One region of the Mesorhizobium sp. P2_A12 genome, then DNA from elsewhere that is predicted to be linked to it. Evidence: riboswitches for the same ligand, from Rfam matches in the RefSeq annotation. Region 1 holds a riboswitch; each other region holds the start of a gene.
What was found. Region 1 has a riboswitch for cobalamin ahead of bluB (5,6-dimethylbenzimidazole synthase). Riboswitches for the same ligand answer to the same signal wherever they lie in the genome.
Positions count from the first base shown of each region.

Region 2: another riboswitch for cobalamin. It lies ahead of metE (5-methyltetrahydropteroyltriglutamate--homocysteine S-methyltransferase); the one in region 1 lies ahead of bluB (5,6-dimethylbenzimidazole synthase).
Region 3: another riboswitch for cobalamin. It lies ahead of AC1DZU_RS25360 (DUF1636 family protein); the one in region 1 lies ahead of bluB (5,6-dimethylbenzimidazole synthase).
Region 4: another riboswitch for cobalamin. It lies ahead of AC1DZU_RS02735 (aromatic ring-hydroxylating oxygenase subunit alpha); the one in region 1 lies ahead of bluB (5,6-dimethylbenzimidazole synthase).

Region 1 is NZ_JBFUCU010000003.1:240,413-244,597, reverse strand. Features, by position in the region: gene AC1DZU_RS08740 (TetR/AcrR family transcriptional regulator) at 1-30, shown strand, start outside; gene AC1DZU_RS08735 (hypothetical protein) at 125-1,108, shown strand; partial or broken gene bluB (5,6-dimethylbenzimidazole synthase) at 1,225-1,842, opposite strand; cobalamin riboswitch at 1,903-2,082, opposite strand; gene AC1DZU_RS08725 (histone deacetylase family protein) at 2,204-3,130, shown strand; gene AC1DZU_RS08720 (exodeoxyribonuclease VII small subunit) at 3,134-3,385, shown strand; gene AC1DZU_RS08715 (DUF2277 domain-containing protein) at 3,498-3,764, shown strand; gene AC1DZU_RS08710 (pirin family protein) at 3,802-4,185, shown strand, end outside.
Region 2 is NZ_JBFUCU010000028.1:23,065-27,249, forward strand. Features, by position in the region: gene AC1DZU_RS32285 (OmpW/AlkL family protein) at 1-164, shown strand, start outside; gene AC1DZU_RS32290 (cytochrome P450 family protein) at 261-1,493, shown strand; partial or broken gene AC1DZU_RS32295 (cytochrome P450) at 1,460-1,754, shown strand; cobalamin riboswitch at 2,030-2,229, shown strand; gene metE (5-methyltetrahydropteroyltriglutamate--homocysteine S-methyltransferase) at 2,346-4,185, shown strand, end outside.
Region 3 is NZ_JBFUCU010000013.1:103,636-107,820, forward strand. Features, by position in the region: gene AC1DZU_RS25355 (winged helix-turn-helix domain-containing protein) at 87-1,286, shown strand; cobalamin riboswitch at 1,316-1,521, shown strand; gene AC1DZU_RS25360 (DUF1636 family protein) at 1,561-1,989, shown strand; gene cobW (cobalamin biosynthesis protein CobW) at 1,992-3,029, shown strand; gene cobN (cobaltochelatase subunit CobN) at 3,048-4,185, shown strand, end outside.
Region 4 is NZ_JBFUCU010000001.1:559,777-563,961, reverse strand. Features, by position in the region: gene AC1DZU_RS02750 (ABC transporter ATP-binding protein) at 1-700, shown strand, start outside; gene AC1DZU_RS02745 (DUF680 domain-containing protein) at 772-1,011, opposite strand; gene AC1DZU_RS02740 (DUF680 domain-containing protein) at 1,080-1,280, opposite strand; cobalamin riboswitch at 1,794-1,995, shown strand; gene AC1DZU_RS02735 (aromatic ring-hydroxylating oxygenase subunit alpha) at 2,110-3,357, shown strand; gene AC1DZU_RS02730 (FAD-binding oxidoreductase) at 3,438-4,185, shown strand, end outside.

The DNA.
Region 1 (4,185 bases):
CTCAAGAAGCAGGGTTCGCAGCCGGTCTGAAATCCCCATTGGCGGCCTGGGGCCACTGCCCACGATTGACATGAGCCGGTTTGAGCGCATCCTCTCGCCCCATCTCTGAGCGGAGATTCGGGGCATGTGGGATTTTGATATCGGGAGGTCGGTGTCCATCATGATGCGGACCTGGCCGTTCATTGTCTTTCGCATGATCGTCTATTTCGGCATCACGCTGGCGTATATCGTGGCGACCGGCACGGGCGCCTCCGTTGGCTACGGCGTTGGCCATATCTCCACCGATCCCGACGGGCCGCTGTCCTTTGCCCTGTGGGGCGGGGTGGTCGGCTTCGGCGTCGTCTCGATCGCTGTCTACTGGATCCGCGAATACATCCTCTATGTCGTCAAGGCCGGCCATATAGCCGTCATGGTCCATCTGATCGACGGCCGCGACATTCCCGACGGCCAGGACCAGATCGCCTATGCCAAGGATATCGTGACCCAACGTTTTGCCGAGGCCAACATCCTTTTCGTCGTCGACCAGCTGGTCAAGGGCGCCATCCGCGCCATTACCGGGTTGCTCGGCGGCATCGCCGCCTTCCTGCCGATCCCGGGCCTGAGCGGCCTGGTCAGCTTCATCAACACGGTGATCCGCCTGTCGCTGACCTATGTCGACGAGATCATCCTGGGCTACAACATCCGTATCAATTCAGCCTCGCCGTTCGAGACGGCGCGGCAAGGCGTCGTGCTCTATGCCCAGAACGGCAAGATCATGGTCAAGAACGCCGTCTGGCTGGCGGTCATCATGTGGGGCGTCTCGTTCGTTATCTTCCTGCTGATGCTGGCCCCGGCCGGCGCCATTCTTTTCCTCATGCCCGGGCAGCTTGCCGGCTGGGCCTTCGTGCTCGCCATCGTCTTCGCCTGGGCCTTCAAGGCGGCGTTCATCGAGCCCTTCGCCATCGCCTGCCTGATGCAGGTCTATTTCAGGACCATCGAGGGCCAGGTGCCCGATCCCGCCTGGGACGCCCGGCTGGCCGAGGCGTCTTCGAAGTTCAGGGAACTCAAGGACAAGGCGCTGGCCTCTTTCGGCGGTTCGCGCTGGGGCACGGCCGGCGCGACACGCTGATCGGCAGTGGTTGCCGGTGCGGCATCGACCCCGCTGAGGCGCGTCAGGGTCGATTTGAGCAGCGCTTCACCTTGCCCGCAAAAGGTCTCGCTCATGATCAGTTCCGGCAGCGGCAACCGGCGGCCCCAGCCATGCGCTTCGAGGTCCGGCTTTGGCGCGAACTCGGAAACACGGCCGACGCAGAGATAGGCGACCGGCGTCACATGCTCGGGAATCGACAGAAGCTGTTTCAGCGCTTGGGCCTCGATGATGCTGACCCAGCCGACACCGACGCCTTCGGCGCGCGCCGCCAGCCAGAAATTCTGCACCGCGCAAACCGTGCTGTAGAGGTCCATCTCCGGATTGTGCCAGCGCCCCAGCGGCGAACCCTTCGAGCGCTGCCGGTCGCAGGTGATGCAGATGTTGAGCGCGCTTTCGCAGATGCCTTCGAGCTTGAGCTTGCGGTAGAGCGCCTGTCGCTCTTCCGCGATGGCCGGCAGTTCCTGCTCTCGCGCCGCCAGGAACAGGTCACGCACTTTTTCCCGTCGCTCCGCATCGCGAATGACGATGAAATTCCAAGGCTGCATGAAGCCGACCGAGGGGGCGTGGTGAGCGGCAAGCAGCAGCCGCGCCAGCACCTCATCGTCGAGCGCGGTTGGCAGGAAATGGCTGCGCACGTCGCGCCTTGTAAACATGGCGCGATAGACAGCGTCGCGCGCACTCTGGTCAAATCCGTCGCCAACAGAGGCGGTCATGTGTTCCGGCATCGCGTGTCCCCTTGCGATTGCAGTAGATGCCGTCCGCCTGACCATGCGGATGACGATGCCTGCCAGGCCGGTCTTCTGGCTCGGGATCAACCCGCGTCCGGTGCCTTCCCGTCATCGACAGTGGCATTTACCGGCGCGGTCCCCCTTACAGCGTTGGGCACGCCACGGAGTTCAACCGTGTTCCCGATTCTCCCGCTTGCGGCGGGCACCAGGCAGTGGCAGTGACCTTACGCCGAAGCGCTGACGACGCCAATGCCTGCAGCGACACCAATGGACGCATGTGTGATTTTCCCCAGCCATCAGGCTACGACGCATGGCCATCGCGACGTCGGGGCACTAGATAGGGAGGATGGCCACTCGTCTCTACACCCATCCGATCTTCCTTGAGCACATCACGCCGCCCGGTCACCCCGAGCGGCCGGACCGCTTGCGCGCCATCGAGCGGGTGCTCGACGATGAGGCGTTTGTCGGGCTCGACCGCATCACGGCGCCCGAAGGCGACGAGGCCACCATTCTCTACGCGCACCCCGCCGATTTCGTCGCCCGCGTCCGCGCCGCCATTCCCGACGAGGGCATCGCCCGCATCGACGCCGACACGTCAGTCAGTCCGAAGAGCTGGCAAGCGGCGATCACCGCGATCGGCGCCGCCAACGCCGCCGTCGACGATGTCTTTGCCGGCCGCGCTGACAACGTCTTCGTCGCCGCCCGGCCGCCTGGCCACCACGCCGAAAAAACCACGGCCATGGGCTTCTGCCTCTTCAACACGGCGGCGATTGCGGCGCGCTACGCGCAGAAGAAACATGGCGTCGAGCGCGTTGCCGTCGTCGATTGGGACGTGCATCACGGCAACGGCACGCAGGATATTTTCTGGGACGATCCGTCGGTGCTTTATTGCTCGACGCACCAGATGCCGCTTTATCCCGGCACCGGGGCGAAGAGCGAAACCGGCGCCGGCAACATCGTCAACGCGCCGCTGGCGCCGCAGACCGGCAGCGAGGTTTTCCGCGATGCCTTGCTGTCGCGTGTCCTGCCGGCGCTCGACAATTTCGCGCCCGACCTGATTATCATTTCGGCCGGTTTCGACGCGCACCATCGCGATCCGCTGGCAGAGATCAACCTGACCGAGGATGATTTCGACTGGGCGACCGGCCAACTGATGCAGCGCGCCACGCGCCACAGCGGCAACCGGCTCGTCAGCCTGCTCGAGGGTGGCTACGATCTGCAGGGGCTGGCATTTTCGGTCGCCGCCCATGTCGGGCGACTGATGAAAGGATGAATGATGGCTGGAGAGACCAACGAAGACGTCAAGGCGATGAGCTTCGAACAGGCACTCGACGCATTGGAAAAGATCGTCGATGATCTGGAACGTGGCGACGTGCCGCTCGACCAGTCGATCAGGATCTATGAGCGCGGCGAGGCGCTAAAGGCGCATTGCGACCGGCTGCTGAAGGCCGCCGAGGACAAGGTCGAGAAGATCAGACTGTCGCGCGACGGCAAGCCGGTTGGAACGGAGCCGCTCGACGCCGACTGAGTCATGCTCCCGAACGATGGTCTTGCCTCACTGGCTTTTGGACATGATCATGGTCGAGGATAGCAGCCGTCCCGATTGAAACGGCTTCAGGACAAGAGGAGGTTCGCAAACGATGTGCAGAAACATCAAGACCCTGTTCAATTTTGATCCGCCGGCAACCAATGACGAGGTGCGCGACGCCGCACTTCAGTTTGTTCGCAAATTGAGCGGAACGACGCGACCTTCGAAGCAGAACCAGCACGCCTTCGATCATGCGGTCGAAGCCATCGCGGCATCGGCGCGTGAGCTTCTCGATTCCCTCGAAACCCATCAGCATCCTCGCAATCGCGAAGAGGTGGCCGCCAAGGCACGGGCAAAATCGGCGATCCGTTTTGCCTGATCCAACAACCAGCGACGGCCGCTGACAAGGAGAGTCCATGAGCTTCTTCCCCGGGAAAGACCCTGAAGTCGGCGACGCCTTTGCCAGCGACCAGATCGAACTGATGGTCATCCCGAACGCCAAGGACATTGGTGGTTTCCAGGTACGCCGCGCTCTGCCGACCGCCAAAAGACGGCTCGTCGGGCCTTTCATCTTCTTCGACCGCATGGGCCCGGCGATCCTGCGCGCGGGCCAGGCGCTCGATGTCCGTCCGCATCCGCATATCGGGCTGTCGACGGTGACCTATCTGTTCGACGGCAAGATCAGGCATCGCGATTCACTCGGCACCGAAATGGTCATCCAGCCCGGCGACGTGAATTTGATGACCGCCGGCCGCGGCATCGTCCATTCCGAGCGCACGCCGGAGGAATTGCGAGGCGCG
Region 2 (4,185 bases), on a different contig from region 1:
TTGGATTCGACTACATGGTAGATCGGCACTGGGGCGTCAACTTCGACGTGAAGAAGCTTTTCCTCAAGCCCGACTTCGACGTCACTGTCGCCGGCGCCAAGCTCACGGGCAAGGCCAAGCTCGATCCCTGGTTGATAGGCGCAGGTCTCACCTACCGCTTCTGAGGACGAACCACACAAAAGGGGCACTTTTCGAAGTCCGCGCGCGGATCATCCGTGCCGAGAAGTGGACCCGCGATGGTTCTTAAAGGAGTTGTTGGCATGCGCGTAGAAAACGATCATTGCGACGTGATCGGTGTGCCGGCCGCTCCCACGCAACTTGATCGTCTTTCTTCTGCGATTCTGCAGCAGGGGGGGATGGCGCGAGTGTCGCTGCCAGGCGGTGTGGTGGCCTGGGCGGCAGGCCGTCACCAGACGCTCAGGCAGATGCTTTCCGACCACCGTTTCAACAAGGACTGGCGACAGTGGCGGGCGCTGCAGGACGGCGAGATTCCCGAGGATCATCCGCTGATCGGGATATGCAAAGTGGACAACATGACCACGGCGCACGGCGCCGATCACCGTCGCTTGCGCGGCCTGCTGTCCAGCAGCTTCGCGCCCAGTCGTATCGCCTTGCTGGCGCCACGGATCGAACAATGCGTCGATCGACTCCTGGCCGAGATGGCGCAGCGCGGCGGCAGTGCCGATCTGATGTGCGAGTTCGCCGTTCCGCTGCCCACCAACGTGATTGCCGAACTGTTCGGTTTGCCGGACGAACAGCGTGAAGAGATCGTCGCGCTCACCTACAGCCTGGCCAACACCTCCGCCACAGCCGAAGAGGTGCGACAGACGCGGCAGCGCATCCCGGAGTTCTTCCGTCGCCTTATCGCGCTCAAGCGGGGCCAGCTCGGCGATGATCTGGCTTCGGCCCTGATCGTCGCCCGTGACAAAGGCGAGCTCGTTTCCGACACCGAGCTCATCGACATGCTGTTCATGGTGCTCTCTGCGGGCTTCGTGACCACCGCCAGCGTCATCGGCAATGGCGTGCTGGCATTGCTGACGCATCCGCAGCAACTGCACCTGGTGCGCAGCGGCCAAGTTCCTTGGTCACAGGCGATCGAGGAGATCCTGCGCTGGGGCAGCTCAGCGGCCAATCTGCCGTTCCGCTATGCCACCCAGGACGTGGAGATCGACGGATGCATGGTCCGCCGCGGCGATGCCGTCCTGATGGCGTTCCATGCGGCGAACCGGGACGAAAAGGCCTTCGGTCCCGGCGCCGACAGGTTCGATGTCACCCGGCGGCACAACCCGCATTTGTCATTCGGCGAGGGGCCGCATTCCTGCCTGGGCGCTGCGCTGGCGCGCCTGGAATTGCGCTGCGCCTTCCCCGCGCTGTTCGGGCGGCTGGAGGATCTGGCCCTGACCATCGCCGCGGAGGACGTCGTCTACATGCCGTCTTACGTCATTCGCTGCCCGCAGCGCCTGCCGGTCAGCTTCCGCCCTTCCGTCGCTTAGAGAGTGCGGCATTCACCCCGGATTCGGTGATTCTCGGTTCGCCGGGGTGGCTGGTCTCGCACGAGGGGGGCGAGCATGCCCGGTTACGCACGATCGTGGCGCCGGCCTTCAGCAATCGCAGGGTGAAGCTGCTCGCGCAGCAGGTCGAGGCGATCGCCGCTCAGTTGTTCGAGACGCTGGAGGCCCAGCCCCAGTTCCGCCGACCTGAGGCGCCACCTCTCCTTTCCGCTTCCGGACATGGTTATCAGCGTGCTGATGGGCGAGTGCGCAAGCACGCTGAGCGAAGCCGAGCGGGAACAAATACCGGGATTTCCCGGCTGACCGTGACGACCTGGCCCGACTTTACGCCCTTTGAGCCCGGCGACCTCGATCTGATCCGGCGTCGCCGATGGGGACAAGGACCTCTCCGAGCCTGCACTGATGAGAGGCGGCATCGTATGCGGCTTTGGGCGAAAGAGACCGATCAGCGCAAGGGCATTATTCGCATCATCACATAAACATCTCGTTATATGTATTGACAAGGAGCGAAGCTGCTGTGATTGTGCGCATGTCGTGGTTCTCCGCGCGGCACTGCCGTAGCGGAGCTAAGAGGGAAGCCGGTGCGATGCCGGCGCTGCCCCCGCAACTGTTAGCGGCGAGCCAAGCCCATTGGTGTCACTGAGGCGAACGGCCTCGGGAAGACGGGCAGAGGCTTTGACCCGCGAGCCAGGAGACCTGCCACGACGAACAACGTCCACGGGCGGGGTGTCTCGGTGGTCGCGGTAGCCCGGCTTCGTGCCGCCTGCTCGCGCGTTCCTTGTCCCCACGCCCCAACCATCGGGGTATGGCATGACTGTCTCTCAACAAATTCCTGTGGCAACGCTCGGCGTGCCGCGTATCGGTCGACGGCGGGAACTAAAATTCGCGCTTGAAAGCTACTGGTCCGGAAAATCTCCCGCTGCCGACCTGCTCGCGACGGCGAAGGGGCTACGCGCCGCCAGCTGGAGGGAGCAGCACGACCACGGCGTGTCGAAAATCCCGTCCAGCGATTTCTCGCTTTATGACCATGTGCTCGACACCGTCGCCATGGTCGGCGCCGTGCCGGCACGATACGCCTGGACTGACGGCGAGGTCCCACTCGATACCTATTTCGCCATGGCGCGCGGCAACCAAGGTCAGGCCGCGGATTGTGGACATGCTGGTGACAAGCATGCGGCCAACGGGCATGGCCTTGCCGCGATGGAAATGACCAAGTGGTTCGACACCAACTATCACTACATTGTGCCGGAACTTACCGACGATCAGAGCTTTGCCCTCTCGTCGGCGAAACCGGTCGATCATTTCCTCGAGGCCAGGGCGCTCGGCATCCACACGCGCCCGGTCCTGCTTGGACCGGTTACCTTTCTCAAGTTGGCGAAGTCACCTGAGGAAGGTTTCAACCCTATCGCGCTCCTGCCACGGCTGCTGCCCGTCTACGAGGAGCTCCTGCGGAGGCTGAAGCTCGCGGGAGCCGATTGGGTGCAGATCGATGAGCCGGCGCTCGTGCTGGATCTGATTCCCAACGAACGGGATGCGCTCCAATTCGCCTACTGCCGGCTGTCGAAAGCAGCACCGGAGTTGAAGATCATGGTCGCTACCTATTTCGGATCGCTGGGCGACAATCTCGAGACCGCGATTTCCCTGCCCGTGGCGGGACTGCATGTCGATCTCGTGCGCGCTCCAGAGCAGTTGGAGACCGTCGGCCGGCTCGCGCAGAAGGACCTTGTGCTCTCGCTCGGGCTGATCGACGGCCGCAACGTGTGGCGCGCGAACCTGCCTGCCATACTTGACCGCATCAAGCCGATCGTCGCCGGCTGGCCGCTGGACCGCGTGGAGATCGCCCCGTCCTGCTCGATGCTGCATGTGCCGATCGACCTGGACATGGAGACGGCCCTCGATGCGGATGTGAAGTCGTGGCTCGCCTTCGCGGCGCAAAAAGCCGACGAGCTGGTCGTGCTCGCCCGTGCGCTGGCCGAAGGCCGGGACGCGGTCGCCGCCGAACTGGAGGCGTCGGCTCAGGCTGCCGCCATTCGCGCGACATCCGCGAAGGTGCATGATCCGCTCGTCGAAGGCCGGGTCGCCAGCATCAAGGTCGCCATGACGCGCCGGAAGAGCGCATTCGACGTGCGCTCCAAGCTTCAGGCCGACACGTTTGGTTTGCCTTTCTTCCCCACCACGACGATCGGCTCCTTCCCGCAAACAGCCGAGGTTCGCAAGGCGCGGGCAGCTCATGCCAAGGGCGAGCTGAGTTACGTCGACTACGAGGCGTTCCTGAAGAAAGAGATAGAAGCCGCCGTTCGCTGGCAAGAAGAGATCGGACTCGATGTGCTGGTCCACGGCGAATTCGAGCGCAACGATATGGTGCAGTATTTCGCTGAGCAGCTCTGCGGCTTCGCCTTCACGCAACACGGCTGGGTGCAGAGCTATGGCTCGCGCTTTGTGCGCCCCCCGATCATCATTGGAGATGTGTCGCGACAAAATCCGATGACAGTACACTGGTGGCGAGATGCCCAGTCGCTGACGCCGAAGCCGGTGAAGGGCATGCTTACCGGCCCGGTGACGATCCTCAACTGGTCCTTCGTCCGAGACGACCTTCCCCGCTCAGCCGTCTGCCGCCAGGTCGCGCTCGCCATTCGCGATGAAGTGAGCGACCTTGAAGAGGCCGGCGCCAGGA
Region 3 (4,185 bases), on a different contig from region 1:
CCTGACATGGTTGCCGCCAAAACCCTGCTAGCATGGCCGGAATCACCAGCCAAAACGTCAGCTAACACCCTTAGAGTCCCATCCGAATGAAGGAAAAGATCTCGCTCGCCATGGCCCGGCGCATCGCGCTCGCCGCCCAGGGGTTTCTCGATCCCCGCCCCGCAGGTACCCCCGACCGCCGCCATTTCGCTCGCGTGCTGGCCCGGACCGGCCTGCTGCAGATCGATTCCGTCAGTGCGGTGGTCCGCGCCCACTATATGCCGCTCTATTCGCGCCTTGGCCCCTACCCGCTCGCCTTGCTCGACAACGCGGCCGTGACGCGCAAGCGCACGGTGTTCGAATACTGGGCGCACGAGGCCTCCTTCCTGCCGGTCGAGACATATCCGCTGATGCGCTGGCGCATGCAGCGGGCCGAGCGCGGCGATGAAATGTATCTCGGCCTGGCCAAATGGGGCCGCGAACACGCTGGCTACATCGAGGAAATCTATAGGGAAGTCGCCGATCGCGGTCCGATCGCCGCTTCCGCGCTCCAGGGCCAGAAAGGCTCGGGCGGCTGGTGGGGCTGGAGCCATGCCAAGCACGCCTTCGAATGGCTGTTCTGGGCTGGACGCATCACCACGGCCCACCGTCGCGGTTTCGAGCGGTTCTACGATCTGCCGGAGCGCGTGCTGCCGCAGGCGATCCTCGACCTGCCAGTCCCGGCGGCCGAGGACGCGCACCGCGAATTGCTGCGCATCTCGGCCCGCGCCCACGGCATCGCGACATCAGGCGACCTGCGCGACTATTTTCGCCTGTCCCCGGCCGACATGAAGGGCCGGCTGGAGGAACTGGTCGAACTCGGCGAGCTGTTGCCAGTGCGTGTCGAAGGTTGGGACAAGCCGGCTTATCTTCACAAGGACGCCCGTCTGCCACGCAAGATCGAGGCCCGCGCCCTGCTGGCGCCGTTCGATCCAGTCGTCTTCGAACGGTCGCGCACCGAGCGGCTGTTCGATTTCCACTACCGCATCGAGATCTACACCCCGGCCGAAAAGCGCCAATACGGCTACTACGTCCTGCCGTTCCTGCTCGGCGACCGGATCGTGGCGCGCGTCGACCTCAAGGCCGACCGGCCGGCCGGTGTCTTGCGCGTCCATGCGGCCTATGCCGAGCCGGGCGCGCCGCCTGAAACCGCCGCAGAACTCTTCGAGGAACTGAAGCAGATGCAGGGCTGGCTAGGCCTCGAACATATAGAAGTGACATCGGCCGGTGATTTGGGTCCGGCGCTGGCCGACTTGACCGTGTCGTAAGCCCACGTTGACACCGCCGTCCGCAAAAGCCTAAATCCGCTCCAGACGGTCTCCTCTCTTCAACGAGAGGAGCCAAGAGGGAATGCGGTGCGAAATTCCGATTTCAAATCCGCGGCTGTCCCCGCAACTGTAAGCGAAGAGCCGAGGCCGAAAGCCACTGGGATGATCCCGGGAAGGCGGCTACCCAAGGCGATGACCCGCGAGCCAGGAGACCTGCCGTCTGCGACTATAGAATCCGATCGCCCGGCGGGTTTCCGGGCAAGGAGCCCGATTTTTGGACCACGACAGCAGTTATTCCGCTGGCACAGCGGACAATTCGTCCGGCGAGAGTGATGCCCTTGCCGGCGTGACCGTCATCGTCTGTGCCTCCTGTCGTGATGAAACCGGTTCCGATGCCCATCCCCGCGCCGGCGAACTTCTGGCGGACGACACGCGCCGCGCCGCCTCTGGCGAAGACATCCGCGTCCGCAGCGTCGAATGCCTCGGCAATTGCAAGCGCCGGCTCAGTGCCGCCATCCTGCGCGATGGCTGCTGGAGCTACGTCTTCGGCGACTTGACCGCAACCAGCGGTGCCGACCTCGTCACCGGCGCAAAACTCTTCGCCACCTCGGTGGACGGCCTGATCCCATGGCGCGGCCGTCCCGACAGCCTCAAGCGCGGCCTCGTGGCCCGCATCCCTCCCCTCGACCTGCTGAAGGACTGATCATGACTGCTTCCGTCTCCCGCGTCCCCTGCACCGTCGTCACCGGCTTCCTCGGCGCCGGTAAGACGACGCTGATCCGCCATCTCCTGGAAAACGCCGGTGGCAAGCGGATCGCCATCATCGTCAATGAGTTCGGCGACATTGGCATCGACGGCGAGATCCTGAAGGGCTGCGGCATCGACACGTGCCCTGAGGAAAACATCGTCGAACTGGCCAATGGCTGCATCTGCTGCACCGTTGCCGACGATTTCGTGCCGGCGCTCGACCAGATCCTATCGCTGTCGCCGAAGGTCGACCATATCCTGATCGAGACCTCCGGCCTTGCTCTGCCCAAGCCGCTGGTCCAGGCTTTTCAGTGGCCGACGGTGAAGAGCCGCGTAACGGTCGATGGCGTCATCGCCGTGGTCGACGGTCCCGCACTCGCCGAGGGCCGCGTCGCCGACGACATGGACGCCCTTCAGGCACAGCGCGCGCAGGACCAGACGCTCGATCACGACGATCCGGTCGAGGAAGTGTTCGAGGATCAGATCGCTTGCGCCGACCTGATCATCCTGTCGAAGAGCGACCTGATGGACGCCGCCGGCTCCGCCCGCGCCAACGCCATCATCAACGAGCACATCGCTCGCGCTGTGAAGATCGTGCCGACGTCACAGGGCAAGGTCGATCCCTCGGTGCTGCTCGGTCTTGGCCTTGCCGTTGAGGACGATATCGAGAACCGCAAGACCCACCACGACGACGAACTCGACCACGAGCACGACGACTTCGACTCTTTCGTCATCGACATTGCCTCGATCGCCAATCCGGACGAGCTGGCAAAGCGCGTCGCCACCGCCGCCGAGGAAGAAAACGTGCTGCGCGTGAAAGGCTTCGTCGAGGTCGGCGGCAAGCCGATGCGGCTCTTGCTGCAAGCCGTGGGACCGCGCGTCAATCACTACTATGACCGCGCCTGGACGGCCGGCGATGACCGCCGCTCGCGTCTCGTCGTCATCGGCCTCAAGGGGCTGAACCGCCCGGCGATCGAGCGTATACTCGCCGGCTGACGCAAACCACGGGCCGCGATGCACATCCTCACCACGACCTCCGCCTCGCTCGACGATCTCGCCGAGCCGGTCGATCTGCGGCAGACGCCGGCGGATATCGTGGCCCTGTCCTTCACCGACAGCGATCTTGCCGGACTGGCGGCGGCGTGGAAGGCCGATGCCAGCCGCCTACCCTCGATGCGGCTGGCGGCCCTGCGTGACCTGCGCCATCCCATGTCCGTCGACCTCTGGGTCGACAGCGTCGCCCGCCACGCCAAGGTCATTCTCGTGCGCATTCTCGGCGGCTATGACTGGTGGCGCTACGGCTGCGACCAGCTTGCCTCGACCGCCCGCGCACGCGGCATAAAACTGGCGCTGCTGCCCGGCGAATGCCGCGAGGAGGATCTGCGCCTGATCGAAGCCTCGACGCTACCGCGTGAGGAACTCGACGGCCTGCTCGACTATTTTCGCGAGGGCGGTCCGGCCAATATGAGCGCACTGGTGCAGAATCTGGCACGGCTGGCAGGGTCTGAAGCAACAATTTCGATGCCGTTCGCCGTACCGAAGGCTGGCTACTTTGAGCCGGGCCGCGGCGTCGTCCCCTTCCCCCTCGAGGGGCAGGTAAACGCTGTGATCCCCATCCTGTTCTACCGCTCGATGCTGCTGGCCGCCGATGTCGCACCGATCGACGCCCTTTTTGAAGCGCTGCGGCAGCGCCGTATGACGCCGGTCCCCATCTTCGTCTCCAGCCTCAAGGACCCGGTATCGCTGGCGTTCGTCGAAACCGCGCTGGCCTCGTTGAAACCTGCCGCCATCGTCACCGCGACCGCCTTCGCGTCCGGCGCCGAACCCGGCGTCGAAACCCTGTTCGATCGTGCCGGCGTGCCGGTCTTCCAGGTCATCGTCGCCACCACCCGCCGCGACATCTGGGAAAACAACCAGCGTGGGCTGGCGCCCGCCGACCTCGCAATACATGTCGTGCTGCCCGAACTCGACGGCCGCATCCTGGCCGGCGCCATTTCCTTCAAGGGCGAAAGCGAGGTCGATCCAGCACTTGGTCACCGCGCCTTCGCCAACCGGCCGGAGCCCGATCGTGTGGCGCAAGTCGCGGACCGTGTCGCAGCCTTCATCAGGTTGCAAGAAACGCCGCGCGCCCAACGCAAGCTGGCCATCCTGA
Region 4 (4,185 bases), on a different contig from region 1:
GCGCCAGCGCGTCGCCATCGGCCGCGCCATCGTGCGCAATCCGAAAGTGTTCCTGTTCGACGAGCCGCTGTCTAACTTAGACGCCGCACTGCGGGTCGCCACCCGCATCGAGATCGCCAAGCTCAAGGAATCGATGCCCAACACGACCATGATCTACGTCACCCACGACCAGGTCGAGGCGATGACGCTGGCCGATCGCATCGTGGTGCTCAAGGAAGGCCATATCGAGCAGGTCGGCACGCCGATGGACCTCTACAAGAAGCCCGGCAACCTGTTCGTTGCCCAGTTCATCGGCTCGCCGGCCATGAACATTCTGCCGGCTACCATCGACAAGACCGGAAACCCGACCGTCATCAGCCATGTCGGCGGGCGCAAGGCAAGCGTGCCGATCGCGACGCCGGCTTCGGCAAAGGGTGCTGCGGTGAGTTTCGGCGTGCGGCCGGAAGATCTGATCATCGCCAGCGGCACGGACTATCTGTTCGAGGGGACGGTCGACTATGTCGAGCAACTCGGCGAGGTCCAGCTTGTCTATGTCGACATCGGCCGCGCCGACCTGCCCCTGGTGACCAAGCTGCCTGGCAATGTCGAGGTCAAACGCGGTGCGACGCTGCGGCTGAGCGCGGACGCGAACGACCTTCACATCTTCGACGCGGACGGGCACTCCTTCTCGCTCCGTCAGCCGGAAGTAAAGGCGGCTTGAGACAGAACCAAGTCTCGACACGAAAAGAGSGGCGGGGCCCGCCGCTCTTTTTTGGAAATCAACTTCGGCTGTTAGTGATTGCCGAAGAGGTCGCGGTCGGCGCTCTGAGGGGCGGACTTCTCTACGTCACCCGACGAGTTGAGCAGCTTGCCGACGAAACCACCGCTGCTGCGGATCGAGCTCGTTTGCGAGTTGTCAACCGAACCGACAGCAGGCTGGTTTGCGCCATTCGAACCGTAGTTGTCGCTGGCGGCGAAAGCGCTGCCGGAGATCGCCAGGACGGCGGCGGCAGCAAGCATGATCTTCTTCATTTCAAGTCTCCTGAATTCTGGTTTTCGCCAGGACGGCGGGAGAGCCCGCCGCCCCTGGGAATCGGCTGTTAGTTGTTGCCGAAGAGGTTACGGTTGCTACCCTGGGCAGGCGTCTGAGCAGCCGGCTCCGACTTCTTGGTCGAAGCGGTGTACGAGCTGTCGACAGCAGCGGTGGCTGCCGGGGCATTCGAACCATAGTGGTCGCTGTTCGCGAAGGCGCTGCCGGAAATGGCCAGAAGGGCGGCGGCAGTGAGGATGATCTTTTTCATTTTTTGGTACTCCAGTATTTCTTATTTTTGCCGTCCGTCTAGCGGCGTGTCTTGGAAAGAAATCGCGTCGTTCCGGACAGCCCCGATGTGGGAGAGCCATCCAGTCATTTCCAATCACGAAGTTGTTCCGCGTGGACCAAGAATCCACCACTTGAAATTGTGCCAGGGGTTTCCACACTCAATGTTTTTCTAAGTTATATCAAATAGTTGTACAAAACAGCCACCCCGATCACCAACTGTGTCGGAGGCCCAGCGTTCACACGTCCTGCACGCACCGTCAACAGAAACGAACCGTTCGGTTCGATTTTAGAGGCTGCTAATAGTCACTTTTCGATACCGATAGCCTTCTTTGCTTCCCGACAAGGGGGCAGATTCGGCGATATTGCAGCCGGCTATGGTTGCCCAAGAGATAGGGCTTCCGCTCCGCGATCGCCCACCGGAACGTTTCGCAAGCGTGTCGCGCCGCATGGATACGATGTCGTTTTCATGCCGATGGCGCGCCCGCGATCGTGATTAGATCATGCCATCTCAGGTGCCGCTTCGTGACGACGAGGTGGAGAATTGGGAAGCCGGTCAGAATCCGGCGCTGCCCCCGCAACGGTGGTGGAGTTCAAGTCGCAACGGGAGACCACTGGGCAATCGCCTGGGAAGGTGTCGCGATGGTCCGCAAGGACAACTCCAGAGCCCGGAAACCAGCCCGAGATGTCTAGACTCGACTGATCGCGGTGGGCGGTCAAGAGGTGGATAGTGCATGTCCGGCGGATCGCCGGCCTGCGTCCAATCCTTCCTCCGTCACCACCAGTTCAGTCCTTAGAAACGAGGACAGGACATGGATGCTCGCAACGACATGCTGAGGCTCTTGAGTGGGCGCCGGCAAGGCTTTTCGCTGGAACAGCCCTTCTACACCGATCCAGACTATTTCAAGCTCGACATGGAGCTGATCTGGTATCGCGACTGGCTGTTCATCGGTCATGATTGCGAGCTGCCGAAGCCGGGCAGTTACATCACGGCGCAGATTGGCGACTATCCAGTCGTGCTTGTCCGCGACCAGAAGGGCAATATCAACGCCTTCCACAATTCCTGCCGCCATCGCGGCAGCCGCGTCTGCAATTCCGACAAGGGCACGGCGGCAAAGCTGGTCTGCCCCTATCACCAATGGACCTATGAGCTGGACGGAAGGCTGTTGTTTGCCAGGCAGATGGCCGACGGTTTCGACAAGAGCCAGTTCGGCTTGAAGCCAGTCGCCTGCGAAAGCGTCGGTGGCTACATTTTCATCTGCCTGGCCAAGGAGCCGGCGGATTTCGCACCGATGCGCGCGATGATCGAGCCCTACCTTTTGCCGCACCGGCTGCGCGAGGCCAAGGTGGCGTTCGAGTCGACCATTGTCGAGAAGGGCAACTGGAAGCTGGTCTGGGAAAACAACCGCGAGTGCTATCATTGCGCCGGCAATCATCCGGAGCTCTGCAAGACGTTTCCGGAGGCACCCACGGTGACCGGCGTGCAAGGCGCCGACAGCGACCCGGAAATGCTTGCGCACTGGGCGAAATGCGAAGCAGCCGGCCTGCCAAGCAAATTCCGCATCGACCCGGCCGGACAGTACCGCGCCACCCGCGCGCCGCTGTTGCGCGACGCCGTCAGCTACACGATGACGGGAAAGCGTGCGGTCAAGAAGAACCTGTCCGACAGCGTTTCGACCGACCGCATCGGTTCCCTGCTGCTCTATCACTATCCGACGACCTGGAACCACATCCTGGGCGACCACGCCGTCACCTTCCGGGTGTTGCCGATCAGCGCCACGGAGACGGCGGTAACGACCAAATGGCTGGTCCACAAGGATGCGGTCGAAGGCGTCGATTACGATCTCGACGAACTCACCCACGTCTGGACCGAGACGAACGACCAGGACCGGCGGATCGTCGAGGAAAACGCCTTCGGCATCCTGTCGCCCGCCTACGAGCCCGGCCCCTATTCGGAGCTGCATGAGGGTGGCGTCATCCAGTTCGTCGAGTGGTACGCGTCGTTCATCGGCCCGCGCCTTGCCGAAGGCGGCCGGCCGGCGCTGCGCAGCGTTGCCTAGTGCATGTCGCCCAAAAGTGCGCAGTGGTTTTGGGATCTCGACATGCATAGGGCAATAGTGAGGACAAAAGGATGAATGCGATGACCGATCTCGGCCTCTATCGCCATCTCGACCAGATGACGCCCTGGAACGACAGGCTCCAGGTGCTGGAAGTGATCGGCGTCAGCGACGAAGCGCCTGATGTGAAGACCTTCACCTTCCGCTCCGACAACCAGACCTGGTTCCGCTACAAGCCGGGTCAGTTCGTGACGCTGGAACTGCCGACCGCCGACGGGCCGCTGATGCGCACCTATACGCTGTCGTCTTCGCCATCGCGGCCGTTCTCGATCGCAGTGACGATCAAGGCGCAAGCGGGCAGCATCGGCACACGCTGGATGTTCGATCATCTGACGCCCGGTTCGCACGTCAAGGCCTATGGGCCGACCGGCGACTTTTCGCTGCACAGCCACCCGGCGGCCAAGTACCTGTTCATTTCAGCCGGCTCCGGCGTGACGCCGATGATGTCGATGCTACGCTGGCTCAATGACTGCGCGCCATGGACCGATGTCGGGTTCGTCAACTGCGCACGGCGCCCGGAAGAGATCATTTTCCGCAAGGAGCTCGAACTGCTCGGCAGCCACATGCCGGGTCTGTCGCTCGGTTTCATGATCGAGGAGCGGTCCAGCCGCGAGGGCTGGTTCGGCCATATGGGCCGCATCGACGCGATCCGGCTGCCCTTGCTGGCGCCCGATTTCCGCGAGCGCGAAATCTTCTGCTGCGGCCCCGATCCCTTCATGCGCGCCGTGCGCGGCATGCTAGACGCCGCCGGCTTCGACATGACGAAATACC